One region of the Oceanimonas sp. AH20CE76 genome, then DNA from elsewhere that is predicted to be linked to it. Evidence: riboswitches for the same ligand, from Rfam matches in the RefSeq annotation. Region 1 holds a riboswitch; each other region holds the start of a gene.

Region 1 (9,591 bases):
TTGTGGCGGGTGGAATTGCCTCTGGTCCTGCCCACTCTGGTGGCGGGCATTCGCATTTCGCTGATCATCAGCATAGGCACCGCCACCATCGGCTCGACTGTGGCGGCCAAGGGTTTTGGCGAGGTAATTATTGCCGGCCTGCTCACCGACAACCTGGCCTTTGTACTGCAAGGCGGCATCATGGTGGCGCTGATGGCCATGATGCTCGACGCCTTGCTCCGCCGCCTTGAGCAACGGCTGACGCCGCCGGGCGGGTGAGAATACGGGGACTGGGGAATTGTAGGCCCGGTTTTACACCGGGCAAATACATTCACCTGCGACACCGCTGCCGCGAATAAATCGCGGCCTACAACCCCCGCCACTTACAGCTGAAAGCTTACGGCTGACAGCTCCCCGCAGGGGGAAGTCCCAGATGCTCCCGCAGAGTAGAGCCTTCATACTCGGTGCGGAACAGGCCGCGGCGTTGCAGCTCGGGTACCACCTGATCCACAAAGTCCTCGATGCCGGCGGGCAATGAGGGCGGCATCAGGTTAAAGCCGTCGGCACCCTCGTTGCGGAACCACTGCTCCATGCGATCGGCAACCGACTCGGGCGTGCCCACCATGGTGCAGTGGCCGCCGCCCGCAGCGAGCCGGCCCAGCAGCTGGCGCACCGTGGGCTGCTCGGTCTCAATAATACGCAGCACGGTGGCGTAGCGGCCTTTCGGGCCGGTGAACACATCCAAAGACGGCAGTGCCGGCACCGGGCCGTCCAGCTCCCAGCCGGAGCAGTCCTGCCCCACATAGGTGCCCAGCTGGCGCAACGAGGCGTCGGCGGGCAGCAGCTCATCCAGCTCCCGCTGCTTGGCTTTGGCCTCGGCCTCGGTAGAGGCCACATAGGTCACCAGCCCGGGCATGATGGGCACATCCACACTGCGGCCCGCGGCTCTCACCCGGCGCTTGATGTCGCGGTAGTAGTCCTGGGCCGCCGGCAGATCGTAGGCCACGGCGTAAATAGCTTCGGCGCACTGGGCCGCCAGAGTGCGCCCCTGCTCTGAAGCGCCGGCCTGAAACAGCACCGGGTGGCCCTGAGGCGGGCGCGGCACATTGAGCGGGCCGTCCACCAGAAAGAATTCGCCGTTGTGATGAATGGGGTTCACCTTGCCGGGGTCGGCATAGTGGCCGGCCCGATCCATCACCAGCGCATCAGCAGCCCAGGAATCCCACAGCTTGATCACCGCCTCCACAAACTCCTCGGCCCGGCGGTAACGCTCGGCGTGCGCGGGCATGGCCTCGTAGCCGTGGTTGCGGGCTTCCACGTCAAACATGGAGGTGACCACGTTCCAGCCCATGCGGCCGTTGGAGATATGATCCAGCGAGGCCATCATGCGCGCAGCGTGAAAGGGCGTGAAAAAGGTGCTCGACACAGTGCTGATAAAACCGATGCGATCCGTAGCCCGGCTCATGGCCGCCATGGCGGTAAGCGGCTCCAGAAACCAGTAGCTGCCGTCCGCCACATTGCCGGTAGACTGGCCGTCGGCAAAGAACACCGCATCCAGCTTGCCGCGCTCGGCGGTTTGCGCCAGACGCTCGTAATAGCGAATATCCCCCAGCTGCTCCACCGCGGAATTGGGGTGACGCCAGGCGGCCCTGTGGTGGCCGCACCCGAACAGAAACAGGTTCAGGTGCATCATGCGTTCGTTCATGCTCATCAGTTTTTCACCAGACCGCCGTCCACTACCAGATTCTGGCCGGTGACCGAGCGGGACCAGGGCGAGGCAAAGAACAGGGTGGCGTCGGCAAATTCCTCCGGCGTGGTCACCCGGCGCAGCGGCGTATTGGCGGCAATGTAGTCAAACACTTCCTCGGGAGTAGCGGCAGAGGCATCGGTAGTGCGCAGCAGGCCGCCGGATACCATGTTGACGGTAATGCCGTCCGGGCCCAGATCCTGCGACAGGGTGCGGGTCAGCGACAGCAGCGCGGCCTTGGCGGCGGTGTAGTCGTGGTAAGGCACCACCGGGTTCTGGAACAGATTGGTGCCAACATTAACGATGCGGCCAAAACCGGTTTTACGCATGCCAGGCAGCGCCGCCCGGGTGGTGTTTAAGGCACCGCCGGCAATACCTTCCAGCTGCTGGTGCAAATGCTCCCAGGTCAGCGCTTCGGCATGGGGCCGGGCATCACCATTAAAAGAAAACGCCGGCAGGGCGTTGTTGATGACGGTGGTTACCGGGCAGCCGAAATGGGCCTCGGCCTGGTCAAACATGGCCTGCACGGCGGCGGCGTCAGTCACATCGGCCTGCACCGCCAGGGTCTGCTCCGGCGCTTCGGCCGCCAGCTTTTGTGCCGCCTCGGCGCTGTTCAGGTAGTTGATCACCACTTTGGCACCTTCGCGCAAAAAGGCGCGCACCAGATGCTCGCCCAGGCCGCGGGCGCCGCCGGTAACCAGCACCAGTTGTTCATTAAATGGAATGGAAGTTTGCATTTTCTACCTCGAAGCTGAGGCGAAGGCATAAGGCAGCAAAGGCACCAGGCCGGCAGGCTGACATCCCTTCGCCAGTATGAACTGGATCAGGTTCAACGGGTGTTATCTCAGCCCTGCTTAGCAGGACACCCCGTGTCTCGGCACGAACCATAACATACCCCACAGCAAGCTGTAAGCCGTCAGCGATAAGCTGTCAGCAGCCCGAGTAGCCTTAAGGATTTATCTGGTGCCTGTTGCACGGTACGAACAGGCAGATTGCGATATCCGCAAACACATAAGAACAACTTAAAGCTGACAGCTGACCGCTTAAAGCTCCCATGGGTTTGGTGAAAACCCGCTTCGGGTGGATAATAAAGACCTCGAAAGCAATGGATAACGCCGAGCCGACTATGACCACACTGACAATTACCCGCCCCGACGACTGGCACCTGCACCTGCGCGACGGTGAGCAACTGCAAGACACAGTACGCGACGCCAGCCGCTATCTGGGCCGCGCCCTCGTTATGCCCAACCTGGTGCCGCCCGTTACCACCACAGGGCTTGCCAACCAATACCGCGAGCGCATTCTGGCGGTACGCCCCGAGGGCAGCCGGTTTGAGCCGGTAATGAGCCTGTATCTCACCGACAAAACCGACCCCGACGAAATTCGCAAGGGCCGCACCAGCGGCGACATTGTGGCCTGTAAACTGTATCCGGCCGGTGCCACCACCAACTCCGACTCCGGCGTGACCGATGTAAAAAACATCTACCCGATGCTGGAAGCCATGCAGGAAACCGGCACCCTGCTGCTGGTGCACGGTGAAGTCACCGATTCGCGCATCGACATCTTTGACCGGGAAAAAGTGTTCCTGGAAACCGTGCTGCCCGACGTGGTGCGCGACTTCCCCGACCTGAAAATCGTGCTGGAGCACATCACCACAGAGCACGCGGTGAAGTTTGTGGAGCAGGCCGGCGACAACGTGGCCGCCACCATCACCGCTCACCACCTGCTGTTCAACCGCAACCACATGCTGGTGGGCGGCATTCGCCCGCACTACTACTGCCTGCCGATCCTCAAGCGCAACACGCACCAGCAGGCGCTGGTGCGTGCCGCCACCAGCGGCAGCAAAAAGTTCTTTCTGGGCACTGACTCGGCACCGCACTTTCAGCATCGCAAAGAGGCCGCCTGCGGCTGCGCCGGTGCCTACACGTCTCACGCTGCCATTGAGCTATATGCTGAAGTGTTTGAGGAAGCCGGTGCGCTCGACAAGCTGGAAGCCTTTGCCAGCCACAACGGCCCCGACTTCTACGGCCTGCCCCGCAACCCAGACACCATCACTCTGGTAAAAGAATCCTGGACGGTGGACGCTACCCTGCCCCTGGGCGGTGACCAGCTGGTGCCCATTCGCGCCGGCGAAGACATTGGCTGGATGGTGAAATAACCATGGTCAGTTAATAAAAACGCGACTTCGGTCGCGTTTTTTGTGTTGCATTTGAGTTGATTGACAATCAAGGCCCCGCCCCTTACTCTCGTTTCACATTCCTGGGGGAGCCCACACGGGCTGAGACTCCGCCACCAAGGCGGTAACCCTTAGAACCTGATCCGGATAATGCCGGCGAAGGGAAGGAAACGAACGATCCCGCACCATGACGATCCGCCCTCCTCTTCCTTTCGCCCATATGCCCCGGCTATTTCATGCTCGCGGGAGCAAAGGGAGAACACATGCTGGACACCACCACCGCCATTTTATGGCTCTGTTTATTTGCGGCGGTTTTCGCCATTCCCGGGCTGCTGTACGCCCGCCGGCAAAACGACAAACCGGAAGACTTTATTGTGGCCCGCAACAGCCAGAGCGGCACCGCCACTACATTAACCTTGCTGGCCACCACCATGGGCACCTGGATTTTGTTTGGTCCGGCTCAGGCCGCCACCTGGGGCGGTGTGGGTGCCATTACCGGCTACGCCCTTGGCGTGCTGGCCCCCCGGCTGATCATGATTCCGCTGGGCAAACGCATTCGCGAGCTGATGCCCGAAGGCCATACCCTCACCGAGTTTGTAATGGGACGCTACGGCCGGGGCATGTTTGGTTTTGTACTGGTGATCATGCTGTTCTATATGTTTATTGCACTCACCGCCGGCCTCACCGCCATTGCCCAGATGGTGGCCCTGCTGGCACCGGTGCCGCTGTGGACTACCGCCGGCATTGTGATGGTGGCCACCCTTGTTTACACCCTGTATGGCGGCCTGCGGGTCACCATTTTTACCGACCGCGTGCAGATGCTGGTGATTTTGCCGTTTTTGCTGGTGCTGATTGCCCTGGGCTGGCAGGCCACCGACGGTCTGGCCCCGGCCCTGGCCGGCCTGCAACAAAGCGCACCGCACCTGCTTGATCCGCTCAACACCACAGGGCTGAAATCGGGCCTCACCTTCTTTCTTGCCGTGGTGCTCACCGGTCTGTTCTATCAGGGCACCTGGCAACGGGTGTTTGCCGCACGGGACAACAAGGTAATCCGCAATGGCTTTATTCTGAGCGGTGTGCTCAGCTTTCCCATCATCTTTATTATGGGACTGTTTGGCCTGGCCTTTGTGGGCCTGAACCTGCCCGGCGACGGCTCGGTGGCGCTGTTCAGCGTGCTGATGCCCAATATGCCGCTGTGGTTTGCCATTGGCCTGCTGCCCTTTGGCCTGGCGCTGATCATGAGCAGCGCCGACTCCACCATCAGCGGCCTGACCAGCATGCTGGTGGTAGACCTGCGCCGGCTGCTGCCCAACACCAGCGTGCACACCCTGCTGGGGCTGTCGCGCTGGCTGATTGTGCTGTCTTCCATTCCGGTGCTCTATGTGGCCTCGCAGGGCTTTAGCGTACTTTATTTGTTCCTGCTGGCAGACCTGCTGTGCTGCGCCGCTGCCTTTCCGGTGTTCTTTGGCTTTTACAATGCCCGTTATCAGGGCTGGAACGCCATGCTCAGCACCCTCGGCGGTCTGGTGGCCGGCCTGATGCTGTTCCCAGCCCCGGGCGAAGCCGCCACCTATTTGCTGGAGTCGTTCCTGCTGGCCACCTTTGTGCCGGTGGCCATTTCCGCCCTGCTGCTATTGGTGCCCAACCGCAACCCCTTTGACTTTGCCGCGTTAGCCAGCCGGGTGCGCAGCCTGGAAAACTGAGTTCGTTTTGCTGTAACCATTCGTCGCAATACATTGCCGGCGCGCCCCAAGGCCGCCGGTTTTTTTTGTGTTCTACACTGAGTGCACAACAACCGGTAAACCGGTACCCAAGCGGAGAGCACTCATGAAAACAATCACCACCTCGCTGACGCTGGCCCTGCTCGTGACTCCTCTGGCTGTTGCCAACGAACTGACGGGCACCCTGGACGGAAAACAACACAGCTGGCACATTCTGGAGCATGAGCAAGGCTCCACCGCCAACTTCAGTGAGCTGATGCCCGGTATGTATAGCGTATCCATACAAGGCCATCGCCAGAACAAGTTTGAAACCAAGGGCACATTCGTCATCGACTTCATGGTGATACAAGGCAAAGCCAACAGCGCTTCCGTATCTTACTTTCCCGAAAATGCCCTTACCCCGCACTACGGCACCAAAGAAGAAGTACCCATTCAGCTGAATGTGCTGGAGCTTAATGAAGACACAGGCCGGGCCAGCGGCAGCGTCAAAGCCAGCCTGCTATATATGGAAAGCCTGCAGGCGGGACACAACCCCGACAACAACCTGCAGGCCGATATTCGCTTTGATGTCACCCTGCAGAAAGAGTAACCGGCCAGACACACCTAGCGGCCGCGATGGCGGCCGTTGTCCGGGCTCTGCATCCAGTAACCCTGCTAAGCCGTTGTCTCGCTGACCACGACCCCGGATGTAACTTCCCCCCTTGCCTTCAGCAGGTGCTCGGCCATTTCGGCGAAGCCCTTACCCCCTTCCTCTTCTGTTTGATAGGACGGCAGGCTAGCCAGCCAGGGCAGGCTGTGGACGATATTGGCCACCCCCACACTCAGCGGCAGAGCACGAAACATCGGTTCGTCATTGGCCGAATCACCAATGCACAGCACCTGAGCCTGGATCTGATCCGGGGTCAGTCCCAGCCGGGCGGTGAAATAACGCTCGGCGGCGCGCCACTTGTTGTGATCACCGCTCCACACATTAAGGTGAATCGAGCTGGTGGCATAGTTCACCTCATGCCGGTCCAGTTCGGCGCACAGCGCGCTGACTTCGTCGGTGCTCAGGGTCACCGCCTGGCCGATATCGATAGCCATATCAGTCAGCCGCAACGACTGATCCGCCGCCAGCATGGCCCGGGGCACGGCGGTCAGCGCCGCGTTCACCGCCGCTGCCAGTTGTTCCCGCTGCTGATGGCGACGCTCATCGGGCAACCAGTATTCGGTGCTCAGACCCTGACCATCAAGCTGAAAACGAAAGCCGCCGCCCTCGCCAATCACGGTGTTCACCGGTAACAGACGCACCAGCGCATCGCACCAGCCAGCGCAAGCGCCGGTAATGGGCACCACGGTAATGCCGGCTGCGCGCAGATCATAGAGTGCCTGCAGGGTCCGGGGCAGCAGCTGGCCCCGGTAACTGAGGGTATCGTCCACATCGGTGAGAATGTAACGAATGGCACCGGCCCGGGCCGGAGACAGCTGGTTTATAGGTTTCATCAGTCTATCAGCCTGCCCTGTTGGTCAAAAAACGGATGGGGGCCATCGCTGTCGTCCACATGGCTCTGGTGGCTCAGCAGCAGGCCGCTTTGCGGATGCAGATAAAGCAGGCGGATCATCGCCGGCTCTCTGGTGAAAGATGAAGGTGCGCCGGGCCGCAGATCCAGGGTCACCGCATGGTTATGGGCCGGCCCCACATACACCGGCCGTCCGCACCAGATAAACTCCACCGGCCGGTGCAGGTGACCGCAGAGCAGCAATTCCACCTGCGGATTCTGCTTCAGCACCCCGGCCAGCTCATCGGCACCGTGCAGCCGCTGCACATCCATGTGCTCGAGCCCCACCGCCACCGGCGGATGATGCATAAACAGCAGGGTGCGCTGCGTCGGAGCCCGGCTTAAGGTCTGCTCCAGCCAGTCACGACGTTCTGCGTCAATCAGGCCATGAGGTTTGCCCGGAACGCTGGTATCCAGCCCGACCAGACGCAGTGGCAGGCCGTCGATGGCATAGCTCAGATGATCCTGGCTCTGAAACAGGTATTGATGATCCGCAAACACCGCCCGCAAGGCGCGGCGATCGTCATGGTTGCCCGGCACCAGATAAAACGGCATCAGCAGCCGATCCAGCGCCAGCCGGGCCTGGCGGTATTCGGCTTCACTGCCGAAATCGCCGAGATCACCGGTGATCAGCACCAGATCGGGCCGGGGTTGCAGGTTATTGAGGTGATCCACCGCCTGCTGCAGCCGGGCAAACGTGTCCACTTTGCCGGCATAAGCCGGCTTGCCACCGGCCTTGATATGAAGATCTGTCAGTTGCGCAATGATCATGCTGCCCTCACCCGCTGCTGATCCAGCCGGATCATCTGATCCGGTTTAATTAACAGCCCCACCGTCTGCCCCGGTGTAAACTGCGCCCGTCCGTCGCAGTCCACCAGTACCGGCTGTTCACTGACACCGCTCACCCACACCCGGTTACGATCGCCGATAAACTGGGTCTGCTGCACCACGCCGGTCAGCTGGCCACTGCCGGCCTCGGTGATCTCCATATCTTCCGGCCGGCAGTGAATTCGCCCGGGGCCGTCGGCCAGCGCCACCCCCGGCAGGCTTCCCCCTGGCAGTTGCATACAGCGGTTACGGACCAGGCCCTCAAACACGTTGATCTGGCCGATAAAGTCGGCCACAAAGTCATTTTGGGGTTCGAAATAAATTTCCCTCGGGGTGCCAATCTGGGATACCCGGCCATGCTCCATCACCACAATGCGATCCCCCAGTGCCATGGCTTCATCCTGATCATGGGTCACATAAATGGCGGTAATGCCGAGTTTGCGCAGCAGGCTGTTAATATCAGCCCTCAGCCGGTCGCGCAGCAAGGCATCAAGGGCAGTGAGCGGCTCGTCGAGCAGCAGCACCCGCGGGCTGGTGATAATCGCCCGTGCCAGCGCCACCCGCTGCCGTTGACCGCCCGACAGCTGGCTGATACGCCGGTGGGCCAACGGAGCCAACTCCATCATCTCCAACATCTCAGCCACCCGCCGTTTGATGTCGGCGGTTTTCACCTTCTGCACCTTGAGGCCATAGCCCACGTTCTCGGCCACCGTCATATTGGGAAACAGGGCATAAGACTGAAACACCATGCCCACCTTGCGTTTTTCAATGGGCTGACGCGTTACATCTTCATCACCGAACAGAATGCGGCCCCCTTCATCGGGAAACTCCAGGCCGGCAATCATGCGCAGTGTGGTGGTTTTGCCGCAGCCCGAGGGACCGAGCAAGACCAGGGTCTCGCCGGCCTGGATGGTCAAGTCCAGCGGGTGCAGGGCCAGGGTGCCGTCGGAAAAGGTTTTGCGGCAGTTTTGCAGGCGAATGGCAACGCCGTGTTCATTAATGGTCATTGAGTCAGTCCTGAAACAAAATACGGATTAACGGGCCGCCGGCTTGCGCAGCCGGGTGCCACTCCACTGCACACCTATCATCAGTGGCAGCAGCATGAGCAGGAAAATCAGGGTATAGGCGCTGCTGATCTCCAGCCGCATTGAGGCATAGGAGTCTGCCAGTCCCACCGGCAGGGTTTTGGTCAGCGGCGTATGCAGCATCCAGGTAAGGTTGAACTCACCCACCGACAGGGTCAGGGTCATCAGCGCGCCGCTGATGATGCCGCCTTTACAATTAGGCACGACCACGTCGCGAAAGCGACGCCAGAAGCCGGCCCCCAGACTGGCAGCCCCTTCTTCCAGCTGTTTGAAATCGATGCTGTGCAGCACTGCCAGCACCGAACGCACCATAAACGGCAGGGTGTACAGCACATGGCCGATAAGAATAAACAGCCAGCTGGTGCGCAGATCACCATGGCCGCCATAGGCGATGATCAGCGCCAGAGCAATGGCCAGGCCGGGAATGGCCACCGGCAGCACGATCAGCTCTTCAAAAATACGCGCCCAGCGGCTGGCAGACGTTGCCAGATAATAGGCCGCCGGCACCCCTACCAGC
Region 2 (9,591 bases), 270 kb from region 1:
TAGAGCAGCCCGACTGCGGTAAGGAACATGGCCGAGGAAATCAGGTTCAGGGTCACATACTTGATGGCCCCTTCCATCTGGGCCCGCTCACCCCCCAGAATCATCAGACCAAAAGAGGCGATCAGCAGTATCTCGAACCACACATAAAGGTTGAAGATATCTCCGGTAAGAAAAGCCCCTACTACGCCTGCCAGCATCAGATGCAGCAGTGGATAGTAACCAAAGGCTTCGTGGCTGCGGGTCATGGTGGCCAGCGAATACACCGCCACTGCCAGACCGATAATACCGGTGACCACCACCATAATGGCACTGAGCAGATCGGCCACCAGACTGATGCCATAGGGGGCCGGCCAGCTACCCATATGGGCCACCTGAATGCCGTCTGTCTGTACCTTTTGCAGCAATACCACAGAGGCCACCAGCAAACCGGCACCGGAGAATACGGAAATCCAGCGCTGCACATTGCGCCAGCGCCAGCAGGTAAGACACAAGGCCCCTGCCAGCATGGGAATAAGGATGGGTATCACGACTTCTGGTTTCACGAATCGGTGCTCTTCATTTCGTTAACATCATCGGCGCCAATCACTTCATATGCCCGGTGGATCAACACCACGGCAAAGGCAAGCACCCCAAAACTGATCACAATGGCGGTCAGGATCAACGCCTGCGGCAGCGGATCGGCAATGGCTTTCACCGGTACGCTCAGCCCCTGCGGAATCAGAGGTGGCGCGCCCCGCACCAGACCGCCGCTGGTAAAGATCAGCAGGTTAGCGGCATTCGACAGAATAATAAGGCCGATCACCAGTTTCACTACGCTGCGTCGCAGCATCATATAAAGCGCGGTGGCATAAAGGCCGCCCACCACAAAGGCAAACAGGTTTTCCATTTATTCCTCCACCTTGGCCAGGGACAGAATAATGGTGGTCACCACACCGATAACCACCAAAAATACACCGATATCAAAAAACAGCGGCGTACTCAGCTTGAGATCACCAATGCCAGGCAGCCACACTGTCCACCACTGGCTGGACAAAAACGGCTGACCTTTCAGCACCATGCCCACCACACCGCTGGCCAGCGCCAGCAGCAGACCACACCCCATCAGCAGCTGGCTTTCCACTCCCATCAGCTTGCGGGTGCTGCTGGCATCAAAGGCAAACATATGCAGAGCAAAGGCCCCGGATGCCACCAGGCCGGCAATGAAGCCACCGCCGGGTTCGTTATGGCCGCGCAGCAGCAGATACACCGCAAACAGCAGCAATAACGGTACCAGAAAGCGGGTGGCGGTCTGTAATATCAGAGACGAGCCTATCATCAGCGGTGTTCCTCCCAACGAAAGCGGATCATGGCGTTCACACCGATGGCTGCCAGCGCCAGCACAAAAATTTCTCCAAGAGTATCCAGCGCCCGGTAGTCCACCAGGATCACGTTCACTATGTTGCGGCCATGGGCTATGTCATAGCTGTTAGCTATCAGGTAACTGCTGATGCCTTCGCCCAGCGAAGACTGGTTCACGGTTAACACCATCATGGTCACCAGCACACCAAATACACCGGCTACAGTCGCATCCCGCCAGCGGGTGCGCGTGCTGGAAAGATCCTGAAAACCGGGCAGACGGAACAGCACCAGTACCAGCAGAATGACCGTCAGGGTTTCTACCAATATCTGAGTAATAGCCAGATCCGGCGCACTGAAAAACACATAAATCAGCGCCATGGAAAAGCCCAGCACACTTACCGCGGCCACGGCTCCCAGACGCAGATGAGTGGAGCAGACATAAATGACCGCCACCATCATCAGCAGACTGATCACCACTTCGTAGAGATAAACCCCTTCAAACGACAGTGAGTAGATAAAGGCGTCATGCGCCCAGAAGGCATATATCAGCAGACCTATGGTAGTCAGCAGTATGGTCATGATGTAGTTGGTCATGTAGCCGTTCTGCAGTACATGGGTCTGCCAGCGGGCCAGCCGCACCAGGCCGTCCATCATATGCTCATAGCCCCGTTCCGGACCGTAGGCCAGTGGATACAGCACCTTGCCCAGCGGCTGATAAATACGGCTCCAGCGACGGTACAGCAAAGCACCGGCCACCAGCGCGGCAGCACTGAACAGCAGCGGCAGATTAATGCCGTGCCACAGCGCCAGATCCAGATTTCCCGCCGGGGCCCCGCTGATGGCAGTGACCGCCGCCGCCAGCAGCGGCTCAGCCAGGCCGGGCAACAACCCCAGCACCAGACTTAAGACTGCCAGCGCACTAAAGCCCAGACGCATGGCAAGGGGAGCTTCGTGAGGCGTTTTTGGAGTGGGTTTCAGCTTGCCGAAGAAAGGTTTGATGGCCACCAGAGCACTGGCAGCCACAATAGCCACAGCCGTGACCAATGCCAGCACCACCAGCAGCACAGACAGGGCGCGGGCACCCAAGGCCGCCTCAAACATCAGCTCTTTGGCAATAAAACCAAACAGCGGCGGTATACCCGCCAGTGACAAGGCCGCCACCCATAAAAACAGCGCCGTATGCGGCATATGGGCACGCAAGCCGCCCAGCTCGCGCACATCCTTGGTACCGGTGGCATGATCCAGGGTACCGGCAGCCATAAAGAGCGCGCCTTTGTACAACGCATGAGCCAGCAGAAAAATCATGGCCGCTTTCAGCGCCACCGGCGTGCCGATGCCAATCAGCATGGTCAGTGTGCCCAGCGCCATAATAGTGGAATAGGCCAGAATGCGTTTCAGATCTGTGCTGCATACCGACATGAGGGCACCCACCGTCATGGTAACAGCCCCCAATACCGACAGCGTCAGCATCCAGGCATCATGGCCCGCCATGACAGGCTGCAGCCGGGCCATCAGAAACACGCCCGCCTTAACCATGGTGGCGGAATGCAAATAGGCGCTGACCGGCGTGGGCGCGGCCATGGCATTGGGCAGCCAGAAGTGAAACGGGAACTGCGCCGACTTGGTGAAGGTGCCCGCCAGGATCAATATCATCATGGGCAAAAACAGCGGATGCTGTTGCAGTGCAGGGCCCTGCGCCAGCACCTCGGTCAGCTCATAGCTGCCGGCCATCCAGCCCAGCATGATCAGGCCTGTCATCAGTGCCAGGCCGCCACCCATGGTGACAAACAAGCCCTGCAGCGCCGCCTTGCGCGACTTTTCCTGCTCATGGTTAAAACCAATCAGCAGATAGGAAGTAATACTGGTCAGCTCCCAGAACACAAACAACCCGATCAAATTGCTACAGAGCACGACTCCCAGCATGGCGCTCATAAAGGCCAGCAGGTACATCAGCAGCTTGTGCCTGTCCTTGTTGCCCTCCAGATAGCGGCCGCCGTAGATCAGAATAAAGGTACCAATACCGGTGATCAGCAGCGCAAACATCAGGCTGAGGCCGTCGAGCAGAAAACTCAGGCCGATATCAAGACTGGGAATCCACTGATAGTGAAACTGAAGCGTCTCACCCGCGGTAATGAGAGGCCAGAAACCGGCAAAATAAACAAACAGACTCGCGGGTAATACCGCCAGAAACCAGCCAATATACTGGCCCAGCCGGGAGCTCAACATGGGCACCAGGGCGGCGAGAACAAAACCTGCCAAAACGGCAACAAGCATACGCAAGGCTCCTTTTCAGGCCCGTTCAGGGGCGTAAGGATCGGCAAATAGAAAGGAGAGACTTAGAATGCAGACTATAGCAGTGACTTATTTCGATTAACGATCAATGCGTTAATTCGTTGTTATTGATTATCATCGCAAGGAATACTACAAGCCGCCCCGGCCGGACGCAAGCGGGCCGGGACATTTGCACTGTGTTCAGCGGGCAAAAAAATGCTCCACCGGCCCCCGGCCCTGCCCTACTTTCAGACGAGCGCCGGCTTCAATGGCTCTTTCGATATAATGCTTGGCAGACGCTACCGCCAGCTCAAGCTCCAGGCCCTGAGCCAGATAGGACGCCAATGCGCCGGACAGGGTACAGCCGGTGCCATGGGTGTTGGCGGTAATCACGCGGGGAGTATCAAAACAGCGCACATCGGCACCGTTGATCAGCCAGTCGGGGCTGCGCGGCTCCTGCTGCAAAAAACCACCTTTCAGCAGCACAGCCCGGCACTCCAGCTCGATCAGGGCAGCGATCAGCGGCTCCACTTCCCGCAGTGACGCGGGTATGTCCCTGCCGGTAAGGCAGGCAGCCTCCGGCAGATTGGGGGTGATCACATCCGCCAGCGGCAACAGCCGCTGTTTGAGACTGTTCACTGCGTCAGGAGCCAGCAGCATATCGCCGTTGGCACTGACCATGACCGGGTCCACCACCAGGTGCTGAGGCCGGTAGGCCTCAAGCGCGTCAGCCACCGTATTAATGGTATCCGCATCACCCAGCATACCTACCTTGACCGCGGCTACCGGCAGATCACTGAATACCGCCTCCAGCTGGGCGCGAATCATATCCTGGGGAACCGGATGTACTGCCGAGACTTTTTGCGTGTTCTGAGCGGTAATGGCGGTAATCACCGAACAAGCGTAACCGCCAGTGGCGGAGATGGCTTTAATGTCGGCCTGAACGCCGGCACCGCCGCCGCTGTCGGAGCCGGCAATGGAAAGAATAATGGCTTTGCTGCTGTGCATGTCCTTATGGTCCTTTATCTGGGCGCGAAAACCATAAGGCCACAGCCATCGGTTCCCTACGCCAGTATGAGCTGGATCAGGTTCAACGGGTTCGGCAACAATTGCCATCTCGGCCTTTCGGCACCCCGACCAATGACAGAAATCATACCCAGCCCACCGTTTAATTGCCAGCCGGCAGAGTTGAAACACACCAACTGTAATTTAGTAACATAAATTTTTTGTTGTATACAAAAGAAGAGGTGGATTGCAGGCAAAAAAAACGCCCTCAGCTAAAAACGCTGAAGGCGGCCTGAGCAGCATATTAATAAAATGCAAAAAGCTTGGCAGCATGGACTACTGCCTCTGTACCTGCTGCCACTATAACGTAAGTTTATTTCACTATCGTTATTTTTTATCGCATTAGTGAGCCTGATCCCAGTTATCACCCACACCGGCTTCCACCAGCAGCGGCACATCCAGACTGGCCGCCTGCTGCATCAGTTCGCAAATTTTCTGCCGGTAATCTTCTGCCTTGTCTTCGCGAATTTCAAATACCAGTTCATCGTGAACCTGCATCAGCATACGCACATCGTCTTCGGGTAACTGTGTTATCCAGTCGTTTACCAGCACCATGGCTTTTTTAATGATATCGGCCGCCGTGCCCTGCATGGGAGCGTTGATAGCGGCGCGCTCAGCGCCCTTGCGCCGGGCACCATTTTTGGATTTGATCTCCGGCAGATACAGGCGACGGCCAAACAGGGTGGACACATAGCCCAGCTCGCTGGCCTGCTCGCGGGTTTCTTCCATATAGCGCAGCACACCCGGATAACGTTCAAAGTAGATATTCATGTATTCCTGGGCTTCATTCCGGCCAATGCCCAGCTGGCGGGCCAGACCAAAAGCGCTCATGCCGTAGATCAGGCCAAAGTTAATGGCTTTGGCCCGGCGGCGCTGTTCGCTGGTCACCGCTTCAAGATCCACACCAAACACCTCGGCGGCGGTGGCCCTGTGAATATCCTGACCTTCAGCAAAGGCCGTGAGCAGTCCCTTGTCCTGAGACAGATGCGCCATAATGCGCAGCTCTATCTGGGAGTAGTCTGCCGCTACCAGCTTGTAGCCCTTTTCAGCCACAAAGGCCTGGCGAATGCGGCGTCCTTCCGGTGTGCGGATGGGAATGTTCTGCAGGTTGGGATCTGACGACGACAACCGGCCGGTGGCAGTATTAGCCTGATGATAAGAGGTATGCACCCGGCCGCTGTGCTCATTCATCATCTGGGGCAGCTTGTCGGTATAAGTGGACTTGAGCTTGCTAAGTACCCGGTATTCCATCAGTAATTTGGGCAAGGGGTAATCCAGCGCCAGCTCCTGCAGTACTTCTTCGGCGGTAGAAGGCGCACCCTTGGGCGTTTTTTTGATCACCGGCAGTTCCAGCCTGGTGAACAGAATCTCGCCAAGCTGCTTGGGAGAGCTGAGATTAAAGGGCTCACCGGCGAGTTCGTGGGCTTCCAGCTCCAGCTCTTTCAGCCGTTTGGCAATTTCATCACTCTGAATGGCCAGCAGCTTGCCGTCGATGCGCACGCCTGTGTATTCCATTCCGGCAAGAATGGGTACCAGCGGCATTTCAATGTCATTAAATACGCTTTCAAGAGATGGCTCGGCAGCCAGTTTTTCCGCCAGGTGATGGTGCAGCCGCAGAGTAATGTCAGCATCTTCCGCCGCATAGGGCCCGGCCTGCTCCAGTGGGATCTGGTTAAAGGTCAGCTGCTTGGCTCCCTTGCCGGCAATGGCTTCAAACGGTGTGGTGCTGTGATTAAGGAAAAATGCCGCCAGGCTGTCCATATCGTGCCGGGTCTGCACCGAGTTGAGTGCATAAGACTCCAGCATGGTATCGAGCAGCGTGCCCTTCATGTGAATGCCGTGATTTTTCAGCACATTGATATCGTACTTCAGATTCTGACCCAGTTTGATGCGGCTCTCATCTTCCAGTAACGGCTTGAGCGCACCGAGCACGGTTTCTTCGCTCAGCTGCTCGGGTGCATCCAGATAATCGTGACCAAAAGGCACATAGGCCGCCTGTCCGGCTTCTACTGCAAATGATACCCCTACCACACGGGCATCCCGGTAGCTGAGACTGGTAGTCTCGGTATCAAAGGCAAACAGAGGCGCGGCTTCCAGCTTTTTAATCCACGCATTCAGCTGCGCCTGCTCGGTCACCAGCTGATAATCGGTTTCCATAGCCGCCGCCACTGGCGCTTCTTCCTGAGTGGCGGGATCCAGCTCAGCCAGCAGATTACGGAATTCAAACTCTTGATAAAGAGCGCGCAAGGCCTCGGTATCGGGCTCGCTTTGCTGCAGATCCGCCGGCCCCACGTCCAGCTCCACATCTGTCTTGATGGTAGCCAGGGTATAAGACAGCCGTACCTGCTGCTCGTGCTCGACGAACTTGGCGGCAAACGACTTGGATCCGCGAAAGCCCAGCTCGGCAATTTTGTCGGTATTGGCGGCAATGTCGTTGATGGAGCCCAGCCCCTGCAGCAGCGCCAGTGCCGTTTTCTCACCCACACCGGGCATGCCGGGAATGTTGTCTACCTTGTCGCCTACCAGCGCCAGCAGATCGATAATCAGCTCCGGCGGCACACCAAATTTTTCCACCACGCCGTCCCGATCGAGAAAGCTGTTTTTCATGGTATCCATCAGCAGCACATGATTCGATACCAGCTGGGCCATGTCCTTGTCACCGGTACTGATCACCACATCCAGCTGCTGCTCGGTGGCCTGCCGGGCCAGGGTGCCAATCACATCGTCTGCTTCCACTCCTTCTTCGATCAGCAGGGGCAATCCCATGGCACGGATAATGTCGTGAATGGGCTTAATTTGCTCACGCAGATCATCCGGCATGGACGGCCGGTGTGCCTTGTATTCCGAATAAATCTCATCGCGAAAGGTTTTGCCCTTGGCGTCGAATACCACTGCTACTCTTGAGTCAGGAAACTGCTTGTGCAGGCTGCGCAGCATATTGGTAACCACACGAATGGCACCGGTGGGTCGGCTATCGCTGGTGCGCAGATCCGCTTGCTGAGAAGCAAAATAGGCACGATAAAGATAAGAGGATCCATCAACCAGGATCAGGGGTTTGGCAGGAATGGCAACCATGGCGTCTTCTCGTTATTGCGTTGGCCGCTAGCATGCCACAGCAGGCCGCCGGACTCCACGGCAATGCCGGTTGATCCTGTGGATAACTCTGTGAAAGGATGATCCGATCTGGATCCGGGGGATTTAAATTAGTTGTTTTATTTCATAAACTTATATTGTTAAGCAGCGTATTGATAACAGATCCTGAATTGTGGAAAATCGACAGTAATGAAATATTGCATCAGGATTAAACGCAATAAGGCTAGCACAAGCCGGCGGTTTTGCTGCCGGCATCATTAATTTCACACCAGTAAGGAGCACAACATGAAAAAAGTTGCCGTAATTCTGAGCGGCTGCGGCGTGTATGACGGCGCAGAAATTCACGAGGCGGTACTGTGCCTGCTGCACCTGGCCCGCAATGGTGCCCGCTATCAGTGCTTTGCTCCCGACAAGCCTCAGCATCATGTGCTGAACCATGCTTCCGGTGAAGAAAGTAGTGAACAGCGCAATGTGCTGACCGAAGCCGCCCGCATCGCCCGGGGCGATATTCAGCCCCTGAGCGAACTCAATGCCGACGACTTTGATGCTCTGCTGCTGCCCGGTGGCTTTGGCGTAGCTAAAAATCTGTGTAATTTTGCCTTTAAAGGGGCGGAATGTGAGGTCGACAAGGAAGTACTGGCGGTATGCAAAGCCTTTGCTCGTGCCCGCAAGCCTGCCGGCTACTGCTGCATTGCTCCTGTGCTGATCCCAAAAGTGTATCCGGCCGGAGTAAAAGGAACGGCAGGCACAGATGCTGCCGTGGCAGACGCCTTTATGGCCATGGGCGGTGAGCATATCGGCTGTGCCGTGACGGATATGGTGGAAGACGAACGCCACAAGGTGATTTCCACCCCCGCCTATATGCTGGCAAAAAACATTACCGAAGCCGACACCGGCATTGGCAAACTGGTGAAGCGCCTTTTAGAAATGTAACCCCAGCCTCTTGCTCCAGTCCCGATTTGTCGGGACACCCGTATCGCCTGTTAGCCCGCTTGCCCGAATAAATTCGGGCCTACAACACAAAAAAGGGCCGGCAATAAGCCGGCCTAAATACTCTGGAAGCAATGTGAGCAATGTCGTGCCTTCAAAAACGGTCGCGCCCTACTGCTGAATGGGGCCTTGTTTGGAAAGCAAGTTAACGATAATCGTTATCATTAATTATTGCAACCCCTATTCCTGTATTCTTCTGCACAGTAATTAACGGCTGGTTTGCAGTGCCGCTTGGTCGTCGCCAAGAATGCGACGGCTCAGGTATTTCAGCAGCAGACCATAGGCGGGCACAAACAGTCCCAGGCTGAACACCAGTTTGAAGCCGTAGTCCACCCAGGCTATTTCTACCCAGTGCTCGGCCATAAAGGGATCCGGCGAGCGCCAGAATGCCAGGCTGAAAAAGGCCAGGGTATCAACCAGGTTACCGAAAATGGTGGAGCAGGTGGGGGCCACCCACCAGGCCTTGATTTGCCTCAACCGGTTAAACACCGACACATCCATAATCTGCCCCAGCACATAGGCCATAAAGCTGGCCAGGGCGATACGGGCCACAAACAGATTGAATTCTGTCAGCGATCCCAGGCCCTGATAGCTGGCCTCGAAAAACAGCACCGACAGCACATAAGAGCTGACCAGCGCCGGCAGCATGACCGCAAAAATAATACGCCGGGCCAGATCAGCACCAAAAATCCGCACCGTCAGATCCGTGGCCAGGTAAATAAAAGGAAAGCTGAGTGCGCCCCAGGTGGTATGAAAACCAAACAGGGTAAAGGGCAGCTGCACCAGATAGTTACTGGCAGCAATCACGGCAATATGGAACAAAGACAGGCGTAT
Region 3 (9,591 bases), 430 kb from region 1:
AAAGGCGCGCTCGGCGGCTACTTTGTCCATGTCGCTGTCGTGGGCTACATAAGCGGTGGGATCGGCAATGGCCACCAGCAACTCCCAGCCGCCGTCATCCAGCTTTTTCACGCTCAAAGCGTCGTCCATATCCTGAGTGGACTCGCTGTCGATGGTGAAAAAGGGCACTTCGGTCAGGTTCTGGCGGGGCAGAGTGTCGTCCAGCAGCTCCCACTGTTCCCGGTCCTGAGGGGCCTGGTTGGCCAGGCTGTTGCGGGCCAGCACCACCCACCAGGGGGCAATGGGGTCGTCCACGCCGGCAATCACTTCCACCACATCAGCAAAAAAGCCATTGTCTTTCAGGGCGTGACGCTTGAGATCCGCCAGCACCCAGTCGCCATCTTTCAGGTCCTGGTCGTTCATTCCCTTGATGGTGCGAGCCTTGATGGCGTCTTTCATCAGCGGGTGATCGGGCACAATATTGAGCCGGTCACGGAACCACTTTACCCGGGCCACAAAACGGGTCAGGCCAGGCTCGATCAGGGTCTCCGGCTCCACCATCTCCTTGTCGTTTTCGGTGCGCAGCACGGCGGTAATGTGATCGCCATGCATCACCTTTTTCATGTGCGGGGGCGGAATGAAATAGCTTTCCTTGTCACTGACTTCGAGAAAGCCGAAGCCCTTGGAGGTGCCTTTGACCATGCCTTCCTTGGTAGGCAGGGTGTCGCGGATTTGTTGCTTGAGCTGAGCCAGCAGGGGATTGTCTTGAAACATGTGTTTGGGAACCTGTCGAAATATCGGCCTGACTATACGGATTTACCCTCAAAATGCCAAGAAAACCTTGCCTTTTGCACCAGTTTGGTGCGCTTTTTGTGGCTGTTTTATAAACAGCCTGATCCATAAACCAGAGTAAGGTGATTAACGTCCGGCTGGCCTTGAGTGGTGACGCCGTTGTGCAGCAAATAACGCAGGCCGTCGACCTGAGCCTGGCTGTCCGGTGTCAGCTCCCCCGCCAGTTGTGCAATATGCTGATTGGCCAGGCCGCTTTCCAGATTGCCCGCCAGTATCACCTGCAGCCCTTGCGCTAGTGCCGTATTGGCCCACTGCCGGCACAAGGCCGGCTCGCCCAGCAGGGAGGGGCGCAGCACCAGGGCTTTCAGCCCTTCAAACACCGCCGGGAGTTTATCGCCACAGCGATCAGCACTGATGGCCACCGGCCAGCCATGCCGTTGGGCAAGTGTGCGAGTGTCGGCCGGGCTGGCGCCGGGATCAAGCAGCCAGTCGGTAGCGCGACCACCGGTATGTCGCCACAGTTCAGCCAGCTGTGCTTCGCTGAGCCGGCCGCCGGCATCCAGCACCAGCCTGAGGCCGGGCACCAGAATGGACAGCTCGCGCACCAGGCCGGCGTCAAACTGCACATCGCCGGTCAGGGTCAGCCAGGCTTGAACAGGGTGCTCCCTGCGGCAGCGCCAGGCGCGAATAATGGCTTCGCGCTCGCCTTCCAGCAGCGGCAGGCTGGGAGCGGGTGCTGCTGTGAGTGGCGTGAGCGCGCAACCCAGTCCAAAGCGCACCCAGGGTGAGGTGGCTGTATGCTCAAGGCCTTGTTCCAGCTGCGCGCAGGCGGTCAGCAGTTCGGTTTCTGTTGCTGCTATATCGGCGGTGACCGGGGGTGCCACCTCGCCCCAGTGACCGTTAATACATATATACAAGCCATGGCGGCGGCGCACGGCAACGCCGTCGATCACTTTTTCTTTGGTCAGGGGCAGGGCATAGCGGTAAACCGAAATGGACATGGCAAGGCGCTCAGCTATTTAATTTTACATAAAGGTAACATGGTGACACGGTGAGCGACAGCGGTGTTTATTGAGTATCATGGAGCGCTTTATATAAGTGGAATTGTGTTTGTGATGCCCCTGAACATCTGGCTGCTGGCCATTCGGCCCAAAACCCTGCCGCTGGCGGTGGCTTCCATTGTGTTGGGAGCCGCCAGTGCCGGCACTGTAAATGTTGGTGTGCTGGCCCTGGCCTTGCTCACGGCCCTGTTACTGCAGATTCTGTCGAATCTGGCCAACGATTACGGCGACGGTCTGCGTGGCACAGATGGCCATGAGCGCACCGGCCCGGTACGAGTGCTGGCCTCGGGGCAAGTGTCGGTGGCTCAGCTGCGCCGGGCCATAGTAGTGGTGATTTTACTGGCACTGACAAGCGGACTGGCACTGCTGACCCTGGCGTTGGGTCACGACCTTGCCGCCTGGCTGGGCTTTTTGCTGCTGGGGGCGTTATCTGTGCTGGCGGCACTGGGTTATACCCTGGGCCGGCGGCCCTATGGTTACTCGGGGCTGGGCGATGCGGCGGTATTTGTGTTTTTCGGCCCGGTGGCGGTGCTGGGCACTGGCTGGCTGATGCGGCCGGAGCTTGCCGCTGCCGGCATCTGGGCGGCGCTGGTGGCAGGCTTGCTGTCGATGGCGGTGCTCAATATCAATAATATTCGCGACATGGCGGGTGATGCTCAGGCGGGCAAACACACGCTTGCTTTACGGCTGGGGCTGCCCCGGGCACGGGCCTGGCAGGCCGGGCTGCTGGCGTTGGCGGTGCTGGCAGCCGAACGGCTGATGACCGGCTGGGGATATCTGGCGCTGCTGGGGCTGTGGCCGCTTGCCCAAGGGCTGAAGCTGGTGCTGACCCGGGAAGGCGCCGAGCTGAACCGGGCACTGGCGCTCACTGCCAAAGGTACCCTGATTCTGACCGTGGGTCTGGCATTGGGGTTGGTAACGTCCTGAGTGGTTTATGCAAAAAAGTAACGGCCCGGTGCCATTTTGGCTGTTGTCTGGCAATGAATCATCTTTGCTTTTGTGAACTTGGTCTGGTTATACTGCGACCATCTTGTCGGAGTGCCCTCATGGGGCTGAGACCGCGAAAGCGGGATCCGTTGAACCTGATCAGGCTAATACCTGCGAAGGGAAGCAAGTAAAGAACCCGCTACCGGATGTAGGCAGTTCTTTATCAACACTCCCGACAAGCATTTCACCAAATGGACGCAAAAGTGAGATTGCTATGTCAACAAAAGTAAACCGTCGTGAAGTTCGCAGCCAGGCCCAGGAATATATTCACAACCTGAAGGGCGAACCCTTTCCGAATTCCTCCCGCATTTATCTCGACGGCTCACGCCCCGACATAAAAGTCGCCATGCGCGAAATCGCCCTGGCCGACAGCTATAAAGGCGGCACCGAAGAAAACCCCATTTTCGAGCCCAACGATCCGGTACCGGTATATGACACCTCAGGTGCCTATGGCGATCCCGAGTCTGAAATTGATGTGCGCAAGGGTCTGCCCCAGCTGCGCCGGGACTGGATTCTGGAGCGTAACGATACCGTAGAGCTGGAAAGTGTTACCTCCGAGTTTACTCAGCAGCGCATGGCCGACGATGGCCTGGATCACCTGCGCTTTGAGCACCTGCCCAAGCCGCGCAAGGCCAAGGCCGGTCAGTGCGTGACCCAGATGCACTACGCCCGCAAAGGCATTATCACTCCCGAGATGGAATATATCGCCATTCGCGAAAACATGGGCCGTGAGCGGGTGCGGGACGAACTGCTGCTCAGGCAGCACAAGGGCGAGAGCTTTGGTGCCAATCTGCCGGAAAACATCACCCCAGAATTTGTGCGCAAGGAAGTGGCCGAAGGCCGCGCCATCATTCCCGCCAACATCAACCACCCGGAAGCCGAGCCCATGATCATCGGCCGCAACTTCCTGGTGAAGATCAACGCCAACATCGGCAACTCGGCAGTGACCTCTTCCATTGAAGAAGAAGTGGAAAAACTGGTGTGGTCCACCCGCTGGGGTGCCGACACCGTCATGGATCTGTCCACCGGCCGCTACATTCACGAAACCCGTGAGTGGATTTTGCGCAACAGCCCGGTTCCCATCGGCACCGTGCCCATCTACCAGGCCCTGGAAAAAGTGAACGGCGTGGCCGAAGACCTGAACTGGGAAGTGTTCCGCGACACTCTGATCGAGCAGGCCGAGCAGGGCGTGGACTACTTCACCATTCACGCCGGCGTGCTGCTGCGCTATGTGCCCATGACCGCCAAGCGGGTGACCGGCATTGTGTCCCGCGGTGGCTCCATCATGGCCAAGTGGTGCCTCACTCACCACAAGGAAAGCTTCCTCTACGAGAACTTCCGTGAAATCTGTGAAATCTGTGCCGCTTACGATGTGTCCCTGTCACTGGGTGACGGCATGCGCCCGGGCTCGGTGGCCGATGCCAACGACGAGGCCCAGTTTGCCGAACTGTATACGCTGGGTGAGCTGACCAAGATCGCCTGGGAATACGACGTGCAGGTGATCATTGAAGGCCCGGGTCACATTCCCATGCACATGATCAAGCGCAACATGGAAGAGCAACTCGAGCACTGCCACGAAGCGCCTTTCTATACCCTTGGCCCGCTGACCACCGACATCGCCCCGGGTTACGACCACTTCACCTCTGGTATCGGTGCGGCGCTGATCGGCTGGTACGGCTGTGCCATGCTCTGTTACGTTACTCCCAAGGAGCACCTGGGGCTGCCCAACAAGGAAGACGTGAAGCAGGGTCTGATCACCTACAAGATCGCCGCCCATGCCGCCGATCTGGCCAAGGGCCACCCGGGCGCGCAAATTCGTGACAACGCCATGTCCAAGGCGCGTTTCGAGTTTCGCTGGCACGATCAGTTCAACCTGGCGCTGGATCCGGAAACCGCCCGGGAATATCACGACGAAACCCTGCCTCAGGAATCGGGCAAGGTGGCGCACTTCTGCTCCATGTGCGGACCCAAGTTCTGCTCCATGAAGATCACTCAGGACGTGCGCGACTACGCCGCCAGCCTGGAAAACAACATAGCAGTGCAGCTGGTGGGTATGGACGGCCAGCCTGAAATCGTACAGGCCGGCATGGCGAAAATGTCGGAAGAATTCAAGAAACGCGGCGGTGAGCTCTATCACCAGGCCGATAAACTGGAGCAAGAAACTCTATGACCAAACCCATCGTCTGGACCATAGCCGGTTCCGACTCGGGTGGCGGAGCCGGCATTCAGGCCGATCTGCACACCATTCATGCACTGGGCGGCCACGGCTGCTCAGTCATCTCCGCCATTACCGCTCAGAACTCGGTGTCGGTATCCATGGTGGAGCCGGTATTGATGCAGGCCTTTACCAGCCAGCTGGTTTCTCTGTCTACCGATATGCAGGCCGCCGCCATCAAGGTGGGCCTGCTGCCGGGCGGGCTGCGCGCCGAGGTGCTGGCGCGCTACCTCAAGGAATATCGCCGCCAGTGGCAGCCTTATGTGGTGCTGGATCCGGTGGCCATTGCCAGCACCGGTCAGTCCATGGCAGAAGCCAACCTGCTGCCGGCCATCAAGGCTGATCTGCTGCCGGAAGTGGACCTGATCACCCCCAACGCCGTTGAGCTGGAAGCCTTGTCGGGTATCGCGCCCGACTCACCTCAGGCACTGCGTGCCGGTGCTGCCGCCCTGCGGGAAATGGGCGTAGGTGCTGTGCTGGTCAAGGGCGGCCATCTCGGCTGGACCGGCGACCAGTCCATCGACTTCTACAGTGACGGCGAGCGGGAAATCTGGCTGGCCAGCCCGCGCCTCGACACGCAGCACGGTCATGGCACCGGCTGTACCTTGTCCTCCGCCATTGCCACCGCCATGGCGCTGGATTATCCCATCGAGGATGCTCTGGTATTGGCCAAGGCCTACGTTAATCAGGGCCTGAAAGCCGCCGAAGGCATTGGTGCCGGTGCCGGTCCGGTGGCCCATCTGGGCTGGCCCACCAATCTGGATGACTTTCCTGCCGTGGTCATGCCCGGCAGCCCGCTGGCCGGGCAGCTGGGTATTGAAGGTCCGCACCCGAATGGCGCTTTTGCCGCCATGGACACCAACAAGCTCGGTCTGTACCCGGTGGTGACCACGGTTGCCTGGCTGGAGCGACTGCTGGAGCAGGGGGTTCGCACCCTGCAACTGCGCATCAAGGACAAGACCGATGCCGAGGTGGAAGCCGATATCAAGGCCGCGGTGGAGCTGGGCAAGCGTTATAACGCCCGGTTATTTATCAACGATTACTGGCGGCTGGCCATTCAGCATGGTGCCTATGGTGTGCATCTGGGTCAGGAAGACATTGAAGTGGCGGATCTGGAAGCCATTCGGGTTGCCGGCCTCAAGCTGGGGCTGTCTACCCACGGCTATTACGAGATGCTGCGGGCCCGGGAGCTGCAGCCGTCTTATCTGGCGCTGGGGCATATTTTCCCTACCCGCACCAAAGACATGCCGTCCCGCCCGCAGGGCCTGGAGCGGCTTCATCGCTATGTGGCACTGATGCAGGACGAGTTCCCGCTGGTGGCTATTGGTGGCATCAGCAAGGACAGAGTGCCGCTGGTGGCGGAAACCGGCGTCGGCAGCATTGCACTGGTCACCGCCATTACCGAGGCGGCGGACCCGGATGCAGCCACGCAGGAACTGCTGCACATGGTGGAGGGCTAATCATGCTCAGCGATAGCGAATTCATGCGATACAGCCGGCATCTGCTGCTGGAAGAGGTGGGCGAGGAAGGTCAGCTCAAGCTTAAAAATGCTTCCGTGCTCATCGTAGGCCTGGGCGGGCTGGGCTCGCCGGCGTCCCAATATCTGGCGGCGGCCGGGGTGGGCACCCTGTGGCTGGCCGACTTCGATCAGATTGAGGTCAGCAACCTGCAGCGCCAGACCCTGTATGACATCGACAGCCTGAAAATGGCCAAGGCCGAAGTAGCCCGGGAAAAGCTGCAAAAGCTCAACCCCGAGGTAGAGCTGGTGGCGGTGAATCAGAAAATGGACGAGCACAGTCTGGCCGGCTTTGTGGCCGAGGCAGACCTGGTGCTGGACTGCACCGACAACATGACGGTGCGCCAGGCCCTGAACGCCACCTGCTACGCCCAGGGCAAGCCCCTGCTGGTAGGCGCGGCCATTCGCTTTGAAGGCCAGCTGCTGGCGCTGGACCCGTCCCGCGAGCATGGATGCTATCGCTGCCTGTATGGCCCTGAAATGGAAGAACGGCTGACCTGCAGCAACGCCGGTGTGATTGGCCCCGTGGTGGGCACCATAGGTCTGTTGCAGGCACTGGAAGCCATCAAGTATTTAACCGGCACCGGCACAGTGCCCTGGGGTGAGCTCAAGCTGTTTGATGCCAAGGCCCACCGCTGGCACAGCCTTCGAGTGCCCAAGGACCCGGCCTGCCCGGTATGTGGAATCAAGGGGAGTGAGAACTGATGCACATAATTCTGAACGACGAACAACACCCGCTGACCGAGGGGACCACCCTGGCGCAGCTGCTGACCGAACTGGAGCAGGACAAACCCGGTGTGGCGGTGGCACTCAACCGTGAAGTGGTGGCACGCAGCCAGTGGGCGGAGCGTCAGCTTGCACCCAACGACAACATTACCCTGTTCCACGCCATCGCCGGAGGCTGATATGAGTCTGAAAATCGCCGATAAAACCTTTGAATCCCGTCTGTTTACCGGCACCGGCAAATACGCCAACGGCAAGCAGATGCAGCAGTCACTCACGGCCTCCGGTTCGCAGCTGGTGACCATGGCGCTGAAGCGGGTGGATCTGAAAAACCGTACCGATGACATACTGCCACCGCTGCTGGAAATGGGCGTGAACCTGCTGCCCAACACCTCCGGTGCCAAAGACGCAGACGAAGCGCTGTTTGCCGCCCGTCTGGCCCGGGAAGCCCTGGGCACCCACTGGCTCAAGCTGGAAATTCACCCGGATCCCAAGTACCTGCTGCCCGATCCCATCGAGACCCTCAAGGCTGCCGAGCAGCTGGTGAAGGAAGGTTTTGTGGTGCTGCCCTATTGCGGTGCCGATCCCGTGCTGTGCAAGCGGCTGGAAGAAGTGGGCTGTGCCGCCGTCATGCCGCTGGGTGCGCCCATTGGCTCCAACAAGGGTCTGGTCACTCACGACTTCCTCGAAATCATCATTGAGCAGAGCACTGTGCCTGTGGTGGTGGATGCGGGCATAGGTGCCCCCAGCCACGCTGCCTACGCCATGGAGCTGGGTGCCGACGCCGTGCTGGTGAACACCGCCATTGCCGTGGCCGGTGACCCGGTTGCCATGGGCGATGCCTTCCGCCGAGCGGTGATTGCCGGTCGCATGGGCTATGAAGCCGGTCTGGCCGGGCAAAGCCGGCAGGCTCAGGCGTCCAGTCCGCTGACGTCCTTCCTGGAGACCTTATGAGTTTCTTCGATGTCTGGTCATCCATGGACTGGGATGACATCAAAATGACCATCTACAGCAAGCGCGCCGCCGATGTGGAGCGGGCGCTGGCCAAGCCGAAGCGGGATTTGAACGACTTTATGGCGCTGATCTCGCCGGCGGCGGAGCCCTATCTGGAGCAAATGGCGCAGCAGTCTTATCAGCTGACCCGGCAGCGCTTTGGCAACACAGTGGGTTTTTACATTCCCCTGTATCTGTCCAACCTGTGCGCCAACGACTGCACCTATTGCGGTTTTTCCATGAGCAACCGGCTCAAGCGCAAAACTCTGAGCGCCGAGGAAATCGAGCAGGAATGCCTGGCGATCAAGGCCATGGGCTTTGATACCGTGTTGCTGGTGACCGGCGAGCACGAGGGCAAGGTGGGTCTGGAGTATTTCAAGCAAATGCTGCCCATCGTCAAGCGCCACTTCAGCTATGTGATGATGGAAGTGCAGCCGCTGTCTCAGGAAGAATACGCCGAGCTGCGCCAGTATGGCCTCGACAGTGTTATGGTGTATCAGGAAACCTACCAGCACCTGACCTACGACGAGCATCATATTCGCGGCAAGAAGAAGGACTTCCGCTGGCGGTTGGAAACCCCGGACCGCCTGGGCAAGGCCGGCATCGATAAAATCGGCCTGGGCGCGCTGTACGGTCTGGAAGACTGGCGTACCGACAGCTTTTACACCGCCTCGCACCTGCGTTACCTGCAGAAGCACTACTGGAAGACCCGCTACTCGGTGTCCTTCCCGCGGCTGCGCCCCTGCACCGGCGGCCTGCAGCCCAAGTCGATCATGACCGACCGTCAGCTGGTGCAGCTGATCTGCGCCTACCGCATGCTCGACGGCGAGCTTGAGCTGAGCCTGTCTACCCGGGAAGCTCAGGAGTTCCGCGACAAGGTGATTCCGCTCGGGGTGACCAGCATCAGCGCCGGCTCCAAGACTCAGCCCGGTGGTTATGTAGAGAACGTCAAGGAAGAGCTGGAGCAGTTCGAAATCGACGACGACCGTACCCCTGCCGAGGTGGCTAGGGCCATTGCCGCCACCGGCCTGCAACCGGTATGGAAAGATTGGGACAACAGCTACTCCGCCAGCCGGTAACTGATAGCTTTAAGCCGTAAGCTGACAGCTTGGAGTGGCCCCGATAAAGTAGACACTTAAGTTAAGCGGCCGCTGCGTAGGCATTGGGAGTTATTCCTCCCAGCGCCATGTGGCGCCGCACTTTCGGGTAATACTCGTCCGTATAATACCGGACTTCATCTGCCATTTCGTCTCTTCCGAGCATTCCCAGAGGGCGAGTCCACTCCTTCTTGAGCAGCGCGAAGAAGCTTTCCGAACAGGCGTTGT

What was found. Region 1 has a riboswitch for thiamine pyrophosphate ahead of N2M06_RS02000 (sodium:solute symporter). Riboswitches for the same ligand answer to the same signal wherever they lie in the genome.
Region 2: it holds a riboswitch for thiamine pyrophosphate, as region 1 does, so the genes downstream of both, thiD (bifunctional hydroxymethylpyrimidine kinase/phosphomethylpyrimidine kinase) here and N2M06_RS02000 (sodium:solute symporter) in region 1, are expected to answer to the same signal.
Region 3: it holds a riboswitch for thiamine pyrophosphate, as region 1 does, so the genes downstream of both, thiC (phosphomethylpyrimidine synthase ThiC) here and N2M06_RS02000 (sodium:solute symporter) in region 1, are expected to answer to the same signal.

Annotation. Positions count from the first base shown of each region.
Region 1 is NZ_CP155481.1:384,918-394,508, reverse strand. It holds gene N2M06_RS02020 (ABC transporter permease) at 1-258, shown strand, start outside; gene N2M06_RS02015 (LLM class flavin-dependent oxidoreductase) at 377-1,690, opposite strand; gene N2M06_RS02010 (3-oxoacyl-ACP reductase) at 1,690-2,463, opposite strand; TPP riboswitch at 2,510-2,606, opposite strand; gene pyrC (dihydroorotase) at 2,853-3,884, shown strand; TPP riboswitch at 3,978-4,084, shown strand; gene N2M06_RS02000 (sodium:solute symporter) at 4,166-5,605, shown strand; gene N2M06_RS01995 (hypothetical protein) at 5,730-6,212, shown strand; gene N2M06_RS01990 (HAD-IIB family hydrolase) at 6,278-7,105, opposite strand; gene N2M06_RS01985 (phosphodiesterase) at 7,105-7,932, opposite strand; gene N2M06_RS01980 (ABC transporter ATP-binding protein) at 7,929-8,996, opposite strand; gene N2M06_RS01975 (ABC transporter permease subunit) at 9,024-9,591, opposite strand, start outside.
Region 2 is NZ_CP155481.1:112,166-121,756, reverse strand. It holds gene N2M06_RS00595 (Na+/H+ antiporter subunit D) at 1-542, opposite strand, end outside; gene N2M06_RS00590 (Na+/H+ antiporter subunit C) at 539-886, opposite strand; gene N2M06_RS00585 (Na+/H+ antiporter subunit B) at 887-1,315, opposite strand; gene N2M06_RS00580 (putative monovalent cation/H+ antiporter subunit A) at 1,315-3,612, opposite strand; gene thiD (bifunctional hydroxymethylpyrimidine kinase/phosphomethylpyrimidine kinase) at 3,811-4,617, opposite strand; TPP riboswitch at 4,654-4,755, opposite strand; gene polA (DNA polymerase I) at 5,017-7,749, opposite strand; gene elbB (isoprenoid biosynthesis glyoxalase ElbB) at 8,053-8,700, shown strand; gene N2M06_RS00560 (7-cyano-7-deazaguanine/7-aminomethyl-7-deazaguanine transporter) at 8,965-9,591, opposite strand, start outside.
Region 3 is NZ_CP155481.1:3,201,728-3,211,318, reverse strand. It holds gene N2M06_RS15635 (exoribonuclease II) at 1-753, opposite strand, end outside; gene N2M06_RS15630 (o-succinylbenzoic acid (OSB) synthetase) at 861-1,772, opposite strand; gene menA (1,4-dihydroxy-2-naphthoate octaprenyltransferase) at 1,887-2,759, shown strand; TPP riboswitch at 2,857-2,959, shown strand; gene thiC (phosphomethylpyrimidine synthase ThiC) at 3,034-4,989, shown strand; gene thiE (thiamine phosphate synthase) at 4,986-6,494, shown strand; gene moeB (molybdopterin-synthase adenylyltransferase MoeB) at 6,497-7,255, shown strand; gene thiS (sulfur carrier protein ThiS) at 7,255-7,455, shown strand; gene N2M06_RS15600 (thiazole synthase) at 7,457-8,227, shown strand; gene thiH (2-iminoacetate synthase ThiH) at 8,224-9,345, shown strand; one part of gene N2M06_RS15590 (IS3 family transposase) at 9,407-9,591, opposite strand, start outside.